DNA from 2 places in the Lysinibacillus sp. S1 genome. Region 2 is predicted to be linked to the other one. Evidence: riboswitches for the same ligand, from Rfam matches in the RefSeq annotation. Region 2 holds a riboswitch; the other holds the start of a gene.
The links. Region 2 has a riboswitch for cobalamin ahead of ACHZEU_RS16380 (FecCD family ABC transporter permease). Riboswitches for the same ligand answer to the same signal wherever they lie in the genome.
Positions count from the first base shown of each region.

Region 1: linked by a shared signal. The riboswitch ahead of ACHZEU_RS10965 (ABC transporter substrate-binding protein) and the one ahead of ACHZEU_RS16380 (FecCD family ABC transporter permease) in region 2 are both predicted to bind cobalamin.

Region 1 is NZ_CP173154.1:2,171,265-2,177,226, forward strand. Features, by position in the region: gene ACHZEU_RS10955 (adenosylcobinamide amidohydrolase) at 1-126, opposite strand, end outside; gene ACHZEU_RS10960 (FecCD family ABC transporter permease) at 123-1,124, opposite strand; gene ACHZEU_RS10965 (ABC transporter substrate-binding protein) at 1,121-2,089, opposite strand; cobalamin riboswitch at 2,226-2,409, opposite strand; partial or broken gene ACHZEU_RS10970 (acyl-CoA dehydrogenase family protein) at 2,467-4,134, opposite strand; gene ACHZEU_RS10975 (class I adenylate-forming enzyme family protein) at 4,136-5,638, opposite strand; gene ACHZEU_RS10980 (MerR family transcriptional regulator) at 5,631-5,962, opposite strand, start outside.
Region 2 is NZ_CP173154.1:3,287,562-3,296,828, reverse strand. Features, by position in the region: gene ACHZEU_RS16400 (multidrug efflux SMR transporter) at 43-396, shown strand; gene ACHZEU_RS16395 (multidrug efflux SMR transporter) at 396-710, shown strand; gene dapF (diaminopimelate epimerase) at 792-1,649, opposite strand; gene ACHZEU_RS16385 (heme ABC transporter ATP-binding protein) at 1,702-2,493, opposite strand; gene ACHZEU_RS16380 (FecCD family ABC transporter permease) at 2,499-3,545, opposite strand; cobalamin riboswitch at 3,691-3,878, opposite strand; gene ACHZEU_RS16375 (biotin transporter BioY) at 4,032-4,628, shown strand; gene ACHZEU_RS16370 (YdhK family protein) at 4,732-5,301, shown strand; gene ACHZEU_RS16365 (response regulator transcription factor) at 5,344-6,045, opposite strand; gene ACHZEU_RS16360 (ATP-binding protein) at 6,023-7,417, opposite strand; gene ACHZEU_RS16355 (NADPH-dependent FMN reductase) at 7,901-8,443, opposite strand; gene ACHZEU_RS16350 (nitroreductase family protein) at 8,507-9,124, opposite strand; gene ACHZEU_RS16345 (ring-cleaving dioxygenase) at 9,195-9,267, opposite strand, start outside.

The sequences.
Region 1 (5,962 bases), 1.1 Mb from region 2:
TGTGGATTTCCCGCTACCATTCGGCCCTAGAATGCCAAGAATTTTTCCTTTTTCAACAGTAAAACTAATGTCCCTGACGATTGGTACATCTTCATAGCCACCTGATAGATGTTCAACAACAATCATGCCCGTACCCCCTTGCTTCTTCGCTGCTTATAAAAAATATAGGAGAAAACAGGTGCTCCAATAAATGCCGTAATAACACCAATTGGTAGCTCTCTTGGCACAATGATTGTTCGTGCTACTAAGTCGCAAATAATGAGTAATGTTGCACCATTGAAAAAAGATAATGGTAATAAGTGGCGATGATCAGAACCCCAAATCATCCTTGTCATATGCGGCACTACTAATCCTACAAAGCCAATTGTGCCAGAAACTGCTACAGCTGCTCCAGTTAGCATGGAGCCACCTGTTAATATCAAATATTTACTGCGCTTTACATTAACACCTAAATGTTTTGCTCGCTCTTCACCATACAACAAAACATTTAATTCTCGTCTTTGTGTCCATAGCATAATTGAACCAACAATCACAAAAGGAATGATCATTTGGACATATGGCCAACCACGCATCGAAACAGAACCAAGTAGCCAGMCTATTACCTGACGTAATTCTTCACCAGATAAGGCAATCATTAATGAAATAAGGGAACCTAAAAAAGAACTAAAAATAACACCTGTTAATATCAACGTTTCCATTTTTAATGAGCGGTCTACGAGTCTAGCAAAGCTCATAACAACTACCATCGTAATGATAGCACCAATCATACKGAAGATTGGCAGCGCATACAAACCGACAACAGGTATAGAAATACTAAAAAAGATCGTTAAAACAGCACCAACAGAAGCCCCTGATGAAACCCCTAGTGTATATGGATCTGCTAATGGATTTTTTAATAAACCTTGGAAAGCTGCTCCAGCAATAGCTAGAGATGCGCCTACTAGTCCCGCTAATAACACGCGAGGCAAACGAATTTTCCAAAAGATATTGGCGGCTGTTTCATCAACCGCCTTATTCCACAATACTTCTAATGGAATATGAACCGAGCCTATCGCTACGCCACACCAGATGCTAATAAGAAGAAGCGTACATGTTAATGTATAGGCTAGTGCTATTTTTTTCACTTAAATACCTCAGGATAGATTGCTTTTGCTAATTCTTCTAGACCTTCAGCTAAACGTGGCCCTTGACGACTTGTCGTACTTTCATCTACCTGCACAATCGCATTATTTTTTACGGCATTAATCGTATMAAAGCCCGCACGTTTTGKTATTTTCGTTAAAWTATCTGGTAMATAATGATATGTCACCACGATGACATCTGGATTTTTTGCGATAATTTGTTCTGCATCAATTTTATACCAATTATCGCCATCTACAGCTACATTCTCTGCATTGATCATTTCAAGCATAGCGTTCATAAATGTACCATTGCCAGCTGTATAAATATCTGGCTCATCTGATGCTTCAACTAACACTTTTTTGGGTTCAACATCCTTGACTTTAGACAAAACTTCTTCTACTTTTGCCTTCATATTAGCGACAATTTTTTCTGCCTCTGGTAATTTCCCTGTAGCACGTCCAAGTTGCTCAATTGTTGTATATGTTTCATTAAAGTCTTGTGCATTTTTTACAACAAATACTTTCAAACCTGCTGATTCAAGCTGTGCAATAGCCTCTTCTGAAAGAGACATGCTAGATTCGTGTGAAAAAACGATATCTGGTTTTAAGGCAATAATTTTTTCAATATCGTATTCCATACCGCCAACCTTATCCTTCTCAGCTGCCTCTGGCGGATAATCGTCGTTGTCCGTAACACCAACTATTTCATCATTTAAACCTAGTCCAAAAAGGATTTCAGTATTACTTGGAATAAGTGAAACAATTTTCTCAGGAGGTGCTTCAAGTGTAATGTCCTTACCAAGGGCATCTGTTATCGTCATTGGGAATGTTGCTTCATCCACYTGTGCTGTTTCTTGCTGTGTTTGCTGCTCGTTAGATGGCTTGTTATCTTTTGCTTCCTGCCCACAAGCAGCTAGCAAGCCTACTGCTAAAAATGCTGATAATCCTATTTTCCAAAATTTCTTCATGTGAATCCTCCTTCGTTGATCCGTGCGACATTTCGCTTTATTCTACATCAAAATAAAACCCCTCATCTTTGATCGATGAGGGGGCAAAATCGCACCAAAAAAACTGATACAAAATCCACCACCCTATCCTCGTAGGTTGTCATGTCGTTATAAAGGCAGGTCTCCTGGCTAGTGCTACTTGCGATTTTTCAAGCCTTCCCGAAATCTTCAGTGGCATCATTTGAAAAAACTCACACTTACAGTGGCGGGACCGCATCGGAATTACACCGATTTCCCTTTTCACTTTACTTAAGTAAAGAACCTTKATAATATTCAGTTGATTTCATTATACATGAAAATGAAAAAAGTCGCCTCCATTCAAGACGACTCCCCGGCCATTATACAATTTCAGAAAAGTATTGGACTGTTTTCATTTGAGCACCCATTTCTCTTAATGACCATGTCTGTTCTAAATAAACGTCCGCTAGTTTTTCATATTTCCCACCAAATTTATGTGCCCACTCAACCGCTATGACACTTTCATAAAGGTGAGCCATTTTTTCCGCCATACCCTTAGCTTCAAAAGTTTTCGTTGCCTCGTCTAAAGCGCTAAAAATTTGCAGTTTCACAGACATATTCGCCAATTGTTCTTTAACGATTTGTACTAGTGAGCTGTCAGCTAATTTGTCTAATCGTTCCTCCATCTCCTGTACAAACAGTTCATGAGCATGAAACTTATCTACTAAACGAATGAGTTCTAAGGCCAAAATATTAGCCGTACCCTCCCACACCGTTAACACTTGGGCGTCTCTTAATAAGCGGGGCGTTACAAAGTCTTCTATATAGCCATTACCTCCGTGTAATTCAATTGCCTCACTAGCATAATGAACAGCTTGCTCTGCTGTTTCCTTTTTCATAATGGCAATATATAAACGATTCATAATAAGATCTTGCTGAGTTCCCTGTCCACTTGTCACTTTATCGTATAATTGGATAAGATCAAAAACTGTCGCTACTTCCACGTGCAACTTAGCTGCAAATTTCCCTAAAGTATCCTGAATCATAGGGTACTGTGTTAAGGGCTTGCCAAATGCATGTCGATTGCTTACATAATGTTTTGCCTCTAAGAAGCCGCGACGCATAATACCAATTGAAGCGACTGCATTACAAATTCTAGAGAGATTTAGTGCTTCTAGCATATAATAAATCCCTTTATTTTGCTCCCCTACAACATAGGCAAGTGCACCATCAAATTCTACCTCACCAGAGGGAACTGCCCGAACGCCTAGCTTATCTTTCAGTCGGCGAATACGTAGATGATTTGTTGTTCCATCTTCTTTGCGCCAAGGAACTGCAAACAATGTTAAGCCTCTGGAACCTGCTGGCGCACCTTCTAGKCGTGCTAATACCATCGCTACACCACACATGCCCGCATTGGATGCAAAATATTTTTCACCATATAGACGATAAGCAGTGCCATCCTTTCTCGCCTCCACCACATTTGCACCTACGTCAGAGCCCCCTTGACGTTCTGTTAAAAAGGTCGCACCTTCATATAAATCTGTGTCACCTGTTGCACACACATGTGGTAAAAAACGCTGCTTTACCTCTTCATCTGCATAATGATCTAATAGATAGGCAGTTGCCATTGTCAATGTTACTGGACAATAAAAACCGGGCTCTGCATGTGATAGCAAATAACCTTGTGYAAAGCTATAAACATAATTCCCCTTGTGTCCTAGCTGCGGAATATGCTTGTGTACATAACCTACAATCCCAGTATTATATGTCTCTTCAAYMRYTYTKWYRWWGCCATCATTAACCCAAACCTCTGATATCTCTTCACCATAGGCATCATATCTTTGAAGGCGAGGCTCACCCTGTCGATCTGTATGCTTTGCCCTCGCATCAATATCACCTGCACATAGCTCACCAAAATCTGTTAACTCTCGTTGGGCATAGGATAAAAACTCTTTATCTAACATCATTTCCACTATTTTTTGAAGCGTGTCATCTTCAGTAAAAAAGTTCGTAGTACGCATTGCTTCTTGTTGTAATACTTTCATGCTATCTCACCTCTTGCCCCTTTAAATTTTGTTTTAATATTTTGCCTGATGCATTGCGTGGTAGCGCTTCTACTTTTTCAAAAATACGTGGTATTTTAAACTTTGCAAGATGCTCCTCTAAATAAGCTTTCAAAGCTTCCTCATGGATGTCTTGTTTAGCAGAATACACCGCCTTTACAGTTTCCCCCCATTGCGGATGTGGTACACCAATTACCGCAACCTCGAATATACCTTCAAAGCTCAATAAACAATCTTCAATTTCTTTCGGATAAATGTTGACACCTCCCGAAATAATGACATCCTTTTTACGATCTACGATCCAAATAAAACCATCTTCATCCTTGCGAGCTAGATCTCCGGTTTTTAACCAACCATCAATAAAGGCTTCATTAGTAGCTACTTCATCCTTATAGTAGCCAAGCATGTTGCCCTCACCCAACAAGACAATTTCCCCCACTTCGCCTACATTTACATTTTCTCCACTGTCATTCACAATACGCAACTCTGTACCAAGTGGCGCCCGCTGACCAATACTTCCTGCCTTTGCTTCATGCTCCTTGCCAAATAATAATGAGCCACTTGGACCTGCCTCTGTTAATCCATATACACAAGTCAAATTATTTGTGCGGAATGCCTGCTGAATGAACCGAACCTCACTTTGAGATAACGGTGCCCCACCATAGACCCACCATTTCATAGAAGACAAATCTGCCGAATGTAGCCTTGGCAGTTGTGCCGTTAATAAATAAGCAACAGGTGCACCAAAGAAATGTGTTGTTTTCTCCTTTTCAATGGAATCAATGAATAAATCGGGTGTAAAAGTTGGTGTTAATACATTTGTTGAGCCTACCAATACACCCGCCATTAAAAATAAATGTAATGGTGCAGAGTGTGTTAATGGCATCATAAGCAAAATACGGCTCTCAGGCTTTACCTCCATTTCAACAGCTATCATTTGCGCCACTGTTAAAATATTACGGTAGCTAAATAACACACCCTTTGGTTTTCCTGTCGTGCCAGATGTATATAAAATCGTGGAAGGGTCATCCTCTTGTAACTGACAATCAATTGTTTGTGTACTAGCATTTTGAAGCATTGATTCATACTGATGCCATCCCACTTTTTCTTGACCTGTTTTAATTTTTAACGGAATACCGGCTAGCTGTTCAACTGCTGCAAAAATAGCCTCATGTACGACAATTGCCTTCGCCTCGGCATGCTGCGCCACGTACTCTACTTCTTGCAATGTAAACTTCGCATTGACTGGCACAACGATCGCTCCAATACGCTGAATAGCAAAGTAACTGACAACAAACTCTAAAACGTTTGGCATAAAAATTAAAACCTTATCCCCCTGCTTTACTCCCTGCTCTAGTAAAGCATTACTAAAACATGTCACCTGCTTATCTAAATCTTGGTAGGTTACTCTTCTGCCATGACAAATAACGGCTTCATTTTTCGGATACTTACGGGCATTACGTGCTAATAAATTGGAACTATTCATCTTGCATCTCTCCCTTTAAAGTCGCTAATTTTTCGCTAAACATGCCATGCATTTGTTGTAACTCATGCTTCATCTGCGTCAGCTCAGCTATTTTACTGTCAATCTCTTGAATTTTTTGTTCCCCGTATTCAACCGTTCGCTCTAATTGCTGAATTCCTGAGCGATCAAAATCAAATAGTAAAACCATCTCTTTGATTTCCTCTAAAGAAAATCCGTACCGCTTGCCTCTGAAAATAAGCTTGAGTTTCGCCAATTCTTTTTTGGAAAAGGTTCGTTGGTTGGTAGATGAACGATGGGGGCAAAGAAGCCCAAGTTCCTCATAAT
Region 2 (9,267 bases):
GAATGTCAGTCATTGTATTACCTAATAGAAAGGATTTTATTGATGAAAAAAGAATGGATGTACGTCGTTTTAACAAGTTTATTTGAATTGCTTTGGGTATTTGGCTTTAACGTAGCAAGCTCATGGTGGCATTGGATAATTATTGTGACAATCATTGCTATAGATTTTCATTTCTTATCGAAGGCTTGTGAGAGCTTACCTACTGGTACAGTCTACGCTATTTTCGCTGGAGCAGGTGCAATCGGTACCACATTAATGGATATTTTCATTTTCGAAGGAGAATTTAATGCCATTAAAGGACTGTTCATGATTATTTTATTATTAGGTGTGATTGGTCTAAAATTAGCGGATAATTCCTCTAAAGAGCAGATGCAAACGAAAGGAGAGAATGTATAATGGGTTGGATACTTATTATCTTAGCTGCATTGTCTGAAATTATAGGTGTGGTTGGCTTACGCTTCTATAGTCAGCATAAAACATTACGAAACTTAATGTTATATATTGGTGGTTTTGGTGTGTCTTTTGCCCTTTTATATGCATCCTTCAACTATTTGCAGTTAAGTATTGCCTATGTTGTTTGGGTAGGAATTGGTACTGTTGGAGCTGTACTCGTAAATATCATTTTCTTTGGCGAATCCAAAAATCTATCACGTATTATCAGTATCATAGCAATTATCGTAGGTGTAGCAGGCTTAAAAGCAGTATCTTAATGGCTTTACAATATAGGACGCCACTCTTAAATCGGAGGCGTCCTGTATTCATTTATTTAAAATGGCATGAAATGGGAGTAATTAAGATAAAAATTCATAAATACCATCCGCGATAAATTCTGCAGGTCCACGCATCCAGATATGATCATTGTCAGCCCATCGTATGACTAAGTCACCGCCACTAAGTTGGACTACTATCTCTTCTCCCTTCTGACAAAAACCATTTAATATAGCAGCCACTACCGCTGCACAAGCACCTGTCCCACATGCCTCTGTTATACCCGAACCTCGTTCCCAAACGCAGCATTTTAATGCCTTCTCATGAACAACCTCTACAAACTCAACATTGCAGCGATAAGGAAATCTCATATCGTTTGCTATAATACCGCCTAATGTTCTTAATGGTGCTTGCTCGATCGCATTCACAAAAACTACGGTATTGGGATTGCCCAAAAACAAAGCTGTTACTAAAAGAGTTTGTTGGGGTAAAGGAAATATTTCATTGATGACAAGCTCATTTGGGTTTCCTAACATCGGAATGTCTTTGCGCAATAAGAGAGGCTTGCCCATATCGACAATCACTTCTATTACACGATTGTCTTGCACCACTACCTGTACCAGCATAATCCCGGATTTCGTTTCAATCGTAATTAGCTCTTGTCGTACAATATGACGTTCAAAAATATACTTAGCAACACAGCGAAGACCGTTACCACAATTTGTCCCCTCAGATCCATCTTTATTAAATACACGCATACCACAGTCAGCAATTTTAGAGGGTTGGATAATAATCAATCCATCTGAGCCAATACCAGTATGGACATTGGCCATTTTTTGAGCCAATTCACAAAAGATATCTTCCTTGTAATCATGTTGGAAAAGATCAAGATAGATATAGCTGTTGCCAATACCATGCATTTTCGTAAAGGCTATTTGCATACAGTCACTCCTTAAAGGTTGTTTTATGTATCTAATAGAAGATGACACTTTTCTATATTTGGCTAAACCCCTTCGTGAACTGTTCAGGAACATATGTAAGATACGGCTTCCCTGTCATTGGATGTATTTGAATATCCGCAAAAACACCAAATACATCTTGCAGCACTGTTGGCGTAAGTACTTCCTCTGGTGTACCATGACAAACTATTCGCCCTTGCTGTAAAACGTAAATTTGATCGCAATACATAGCAGCAATATTCAAATCATGTAAAGCTGCTACTACGGTTAAATGCAAAGTCTGAATTAAATCCATAAGTTGAAGTTGATGTTGAATATCTAAATGATTCGTCGGCTCATCTAATATTAATATCTGTGCTTGTTGAGCGAGTGCCCTTGCAACCATGACACGTTTTTTCTCGCCACCAGAAAGCGAACTAAAGCTTCGTTTCTCTAAATGCGATATGCCCGTTTGCCTAAGAGCCTCTTTAACAATTTGAAAATCTTTCTCTTGATCAAGCTCTAACAGCTTTTTATGTGGGGTTCTTCCCATACTGACTAAATCATGCACAGTGAAATCAAATAATACGGGTGTCTCTTGGCTTACAACAGCCAAATTTTTCGCAATTGCTTTGCTTGATTGCTTTAATATATCTTGCTCATTTAATACTACCGAGCCACTTTCAGGTTTTAGGAGACGATACATATTTTTTAACAATGTTGATTTTCCGCTCCCATTAGGACCAATTAATCCAACAAATTGCTTTTCTTTTATTTGAATACTTACATCATGCAGTATACGCTGATCGTAAATGGAGAATGATACTTTTTTCGCTTCTAATGTCATGGAAGTTAATCTCCTTCACCGAAAGAATAATTGTTACGACGGAGAAGCCAAATGAAAAATGGTCCTCCACAAAAAGCTGTAATAATACCAATTGGCATTTCCTGAGGAGCAATAATAATTCGAGCAAAGGCATCTGCCCACACTAAGAATATTCCACCTATTAAAGCACTGATAGGTATTACGTATTTATAGTTTGAGCCCACAATTAAACGCACAATATGGGGAATAATCAATCCCACAAATCCTATAGAACCACTAACTGCGACAAGCACACCTGTTAATAGAGATACTAGTAGTATTAACTGAATACGGAATTGCTGAAGATTAACGCCTAATGTCACTGCCGCCTCTTCTCCTAGTAATAATAAATTTAAATTGCGATAGTGTAGCCACAGTAGCCCAAATACAATAAAGAATACGAAAGCTGGAATCACAATATTATTCCATTTGGCTCCAGCTAAACTACCTAGCATCCAAAACATAACAGCCTTTAAGGCCCCTTCTTGCTTTGACATCATTAAAATAAAGTTAGAGATAGCCGTTAAGATAAAGGACACAGCCATGCCTGCCAATAGCAAGCGGAAAATAGAGACACGTCCCCCAACACGTGATAAGAAAAAGACAAGTGCAATGGCAAGTAATGAACCAAGGAATGCGGATACTGAAAGAGCGTAAATACCTAAAAATGAAAAGGCTCCTAAAATAATCACAGAAGTAGCTCCGACAGCTGCCCCTGAAGAAATCCCTAGAATATACGGGTCTGCAATAGAATTACGTACTAGTGCCTGAATGGCTGCCCCTGCAATAGCTAACCCCGCTCCTACTATCGCAGCTAGCAAAACACGAGGTGCTCTTATTTGCCAGATGATGATTTCCTGAGAGCGACTCCAATCTTGCTCGATCGAATTTTGTATAAAAGGAATTTTAGAAAGAATGACTTTCCATACATATAACGGTGTAACTGTAACTGAGCCAACRATTACAGCAAAGGTCATTGAAACAATTAATACCATGAAAAGTACGAAGGAAAATAACATAAATTTTTTATTCATCTGTTTTAAACTCCTACTGAATATTGATGAATGAAGCAATAAAAAAAGGTATCCCATGCGAAAATGCGCATAGAAATACCCAAGATTAAACAAAGTCAGAAAAATATCCAGCTATTGTCCGTAATTGCTTGCATCCTCGTGGGCATTACAGGTATTACTAAATGGCAGGTCTCCTGGCTTCGATTCACTATCCTATAATTGCCTTCCCATTCTTAAACAGTGGCAAATCATATTATAGGATTCATCGTTACAGTTGCGGGACAGCGTCGGACTTCCACCGACTTCCCTTTTAAGTGACATTCAAAATGTCACACCAATAGTATTTGAAGTTATAAAATTGTGACGATTCTATCATACATTTTTATAGATAGATAGTCTACTTCAATTTAATTCAGTAATTGCGTTAACTTATACAAATAATAAAGTTGACACAAATGTATTCGTTTTTTACACTAGCAGTAATAACTTATAAAACGAGGTGAAATCATGGCAACTGTTACACAACATAGTCACCATAAGTTAAGAACTGTTGACATTACCTACATTGGATTATTTACAACGCTAATGATGGTGGGTGCTAATATCACTTCCTTTGCACCTTTTATGGTAGTAGGTGGTGTACCCATTACGCTTCAAACCTTCTTTGCAATTTTAGCAGGGCTTATTCTTGGTAGTAGAAAAGGTGCGCTCGCCTGCACAATTTATATGTGCGTAGGATTGGCAGGAGCTCCTGTCTTTGCTCGTTTCGGGGGTGGAATTGGCCAAATTTTAAGCCCTACCTTTGGGTTTATTATTACTTTTATATTTGCGGCATTTGTTGCGGGGTTAATCGTAGAACGAAGCGGAACAAAGAAAAGTTTTATCGTAGCTGCTTTGGTAGCAACGGCTATAAATTATTTGATAGGAACAAATTGGATGTTTTTTGCCTATAAGCTATGGGCAAGTGCGCCAGAGAATTTTTCATATAAGCTCGCTTGGCTTTGGATGATTCCTCCACTACCAAAAGATATTATTTTAGCTATTTTTGCTGGTATCTTCGCCCATAGATTACAAAAAACATTGAAGATCATGCCCATTCAATAGCATATCTCCCCGCCAGACTAGAGAAATGTTTTTCATAGGTTATATCCATCGTTTCTGCATATTTATTTGCTACATTAGGAGCACATAGTGAGGAGGATATCATATGAAATTCAATAAAAGATGGTCAGTCGGACTATTATCAGTAGTCGCTCTAATTAGTTTATCGGCTTGTACAGAGGATCAAACAAAACCTGCGTCCACTTCTAATGAAGCTGCTGAAGAAATGGATCATTCTACAATGAACCATTCAAGTTCTGGCGAAGTACCAGTAACGTTAAAAAAAGCTGAAAATCCGAAATTTCCTATAGGAAGCACAGCCATTATTACAGATGGACATATGGAAGGTATGAAAGGGGCCGAAGCAACAATAGTAGGTGCCTATACTACAACTGCCTATGTTATTTCCTATGAGCCTACATCTGGTGGAAAGCGAATAGAAAAGCATAAGTGGGTAATTCATGAAGAATTAATTGACCCACAAGAAGCACCACTGGCTCCTGGAACAGAAGTAAAAACGGACGCAACACATATGGAAGGTATGGAAAATGCGACTGTCCTTATTGACGAGGCTGTGCAAACAACTGTATATATGGTTGATTATACTTCCACTACAAGTGGTGAAGCTGTAACAAATCATAAATGGGTAACAGAAGAAGAGCTTAGTCCAAAATAATAGAAAATAACCTCTACCTTCAATTCTGGTAGAGGTTATTTTCTAGCTTTTATGTTCCATTTGCTTTCTCTTTGCAGACTTATGCCATTTATAGCCGATGCCCCAAACGGTTTGCAAGTAATCATCCGCCGGAAAACCACTTTTTCTTAATTTTTCTCGTAAATTACGTACATGTGAATCAATGGTACGATCTTCAATCGTTACATCATATCCCCAAACGGCATGTATAAGGTGTTCTCTAGAAAATGCTCTATTTTGATAATCTAAAAATAGGGCGAGCATGGCAAATTCCTTTGGTGTTAATGGAATTGCCTTATGTTGAAAATATACTTCAAAGGACTCTCTATCTAAACAAAGCCCTTCAAAGTTAATCACTTTTTCTTCAGATATCGTTCTTCTTAATACAGCATGTATGCGTGCTAACAATTCTTCCTCATCAAAAGGCTTTAAAACGTAGTCATCAGCACCAAGATTTAAACCTTTTACAATATCAGCGTGTTCTCCTTTTGCAGTAAGCATAATGATAGGAACATCCCAAAACTTCCTAATTTCCTGGCAAACCTGCCACCCATCCATCTCTGGCATCATAATATCCAAAAGAACTAAATCCACATGCTCTTCTTCTAAAAAATGCAATGCCTCTTGTATAGAAGACATTGCTCTACAATTAAATAGTGGTTCCAAATAAAGGGTTAATAAATCTAACATTCTTGGTTCATCATCAATGCATAAAATCGTTTTCATTCATTTCTACTCCTTTAAATGATAATTCAAAAGTAGTCCCTTTATTTATTTCACTTCTAACCTTTATTTCTCCCCCATGTGCTTGTACTAGCTCCTTGACAATAGCAAGCCCAAGTCCAGATCCACCTAAAGCACGACTACGTGATTTTTCCACTCGATAAAACCGATCAAAAATATACGGTAAATCCTTCTTTGGAATTCCTTTCCCTGTGTCTTCAACGATGATGCTTAAAATTCCACTGTCTTGTTTTACAGTGACTGTAGTCATATCTCCTGGTGCACAATAGATTAATGCATTATTTAATAGATTAATCAGAATTTGCTCAAGTCTTGCTTCATCTGCACATAGTGTTAAGCCATTATCACAACGTACAACTAAATAGATACCTTTATCTTGAAAAGCGGGACTTAATTTTTCTTCAATGCTTGTAAAAAACGGCTCTAAATGTAAGCAATGTTTTTCAATTACAAATGAGTTTTCATCCATTTTCGCTAAATCAAATAAATCTTTGATTAATCTAGAAAGTCTATTTGTTTCTTCTATTATAATAGCTAAATACTTTTGACGATCTTGCTCTGTTAAATCCCGTTTAGCAAGAATGTCTGTATAGCCTTTAATAAAAGTTAGCGGTGTACGAAGCTCATGTGCAATACTCGATAAAAACTCCTTACGCTCTTGCCTTAGATGATTTAAATCATTGGATAAAAGCTGGATAGCATTTGATAAATCCCCAAGCTCATCTTTTCCATTCGTAGAAAGAGCAACTGTAAAATCACCCTTACTCATTTTCAATGTAGCCTCTTTCATTTGAATAAGTGGCTTAGCCAGCTTACGAGATAGAACAACAATGACTGCAATACTGACTAGACCAGATACAATACCCACGATGAGAAAATGCTTATTCAGCCGTTTCATTAATGCATGGATGGAATCGGTATTTTGAAACATAAATACATAGCCAATCGTTCCTTGCTGATTTTGAATAGGGCTTATAGTCGCAATTGCTTTAACTTCTTGCCAATTGTCTTGTAAAACCCTTCCTTCATAAGGTATTTCCCCCTCTATTTCACGAATCAGATCACTGATTTCTTGATGTGGCTGTGAGGATGCAAGGATTGTCCCGAAATGGTCAGTCACCACGACATCTGTACTTGCTTCTGATTCCATAAGAACGACATGTGCTAGTGTTTCATTATTGAAGTTCTGTTCTAATATAGTACGATGTGAATTTCCTCTCGCTTGTAAACGCTCTAGTTCCTCTTCCACTCTAGAATTCGTCAAGGAAACATGCAAAAAAAACATCATAAAGGTTTCAATACAAAACAATGTGATGAAGAAGATAATGCCCAGCTTTAATGATAATTTTCTCATCCGTAACCACCATTTTAGAATTTCTTAAAAGTATATCTTGAAAGTGTGAAGATTTCATGCAGAAGTAGCATCTTTCCAAACAAAAAATGCCCATAAGTATATTGTATACCTATGGGTCATAGTATTGAACATTCATTAGAATTTGTATGAAAAAGGCTTGCCGCTTCACAAGAATTACCATCTTAGCAAAGATTTTATGGGTAACTAATCACTTCTCCAAGTGCCTATCCTTTCTCTAATGGGCTATTTTATCCGTTACTGCTAATATGAAAAATAATCTCTTGATGTATGGTTGATGGGAGAGGAGCTAGCGTCACAGAGTAGACCCTAGAGCGAACGGAATTGAGGGAAGCGGCATCGGACGCTAGCGGAACCGAAATCAACCATTCGCCTTAACAAAAGAGCTTTTTTTGCTAGTGACATCCTCTTTTTTTCAACAATATAACCCATAAGTATATTGTATACTTATGGGTTATATTTTAATTAAACGTATTTTTTTGCCCAACTTAAGAAATTATCAATAACTACGTCAAGGAATTTCACTGTACCTTCATCAGTTAAATTGCCTTCTTCATCAAATTTAGTGTGAACAGCACCAATATAAACGTCATTACCGCTAAGTAATGGTGAGTTAATGCCTGGAGAGAATAAAATATCACGTAAATGTAATTGTGCTTTTACAGTACCTAAGTTCCCCATTGATGCACCCATAATGATAGATGGTTTGCCAATCATTACTTTATCTACACGAGATAGCCAATCAATAGCATTTACCATAACCCCAGGAACTGTACCATTATATTCAGGTGTAACCCAAAGTACAGCGTCTGCAGCTTTTACTTTTGCTTTAAAATCAAGAACTGCTTGTGGAGCCTCATTTTCAATATCTTGATTATACATTGGTAGGTCCTTTAAGCTTAATACTTCAAGATCTAACTTTTCTGTATAACGTTTTTGAATAAATTGAGCTAATTGCATATTATAAGATTCTTTACGGATACTACCTACGATTGCTACTACTTTCATGATGTTTCCTCCTAAATGTACATTATTCATAGTATTTGTATAGCTATTGTATTTTATACCATTTCAATAATAAATGGCAAATTCTTCAACTGGCTTGCGATACCCACGTAATCGACGACTGCTTTCTTTTTCTTTCCCAATAGTAATCATTAAGGCTATTTCATGTGTTTCTGGCACATTGAAAAGCTCACGCATTTTCTGATTATCAAAGCCAATCATTGGGCAAGTGTCCCAACCACGATTTTTCGCAGCTAGCATGAATAACATTGCAGACAGAGAAGCATTACGAATGGCTTCATCTTTCATGAATCCTTCACCGCGATCCTCATAAAATCTTGTATTCTCTGCTACAATATCCTCTAGTTCACCCGCTGTAATTATGCCTAAATCCACCATGCCCTGACTTAACTCAGCAGTATTTTTATATGCTTCCTTGTCACCTAGTACAAGAATTACACCTGAAGCTGAATGTACTTTATATTGACCATATGCTGCCTCTCTCACCTTTTCTTTCATATCCTCATCCAGCACAACAATATAATTAGCATGCTGTAAGTTAAATGCTGAAGGGGCAAGCTTAACATCCTCCAAAATAGGGCGTATATCTTCTTCAGTCATTTTAACGTCCTTGATAAAATTATTAGCAGAGCGACGCTTATCAATCAGCTTGGAAAATTCCATTTTTTTATCCCCCAATACAGTTATGTATACATCCAGTGGGGCTTTGCTTTCCCAACTGGATGAAATTGTGTTACTCATATTCTTTATCGAACATAATGGAACTTCTTACAGTGTCAATCGGACGAACAAGACTTTCAATCTGT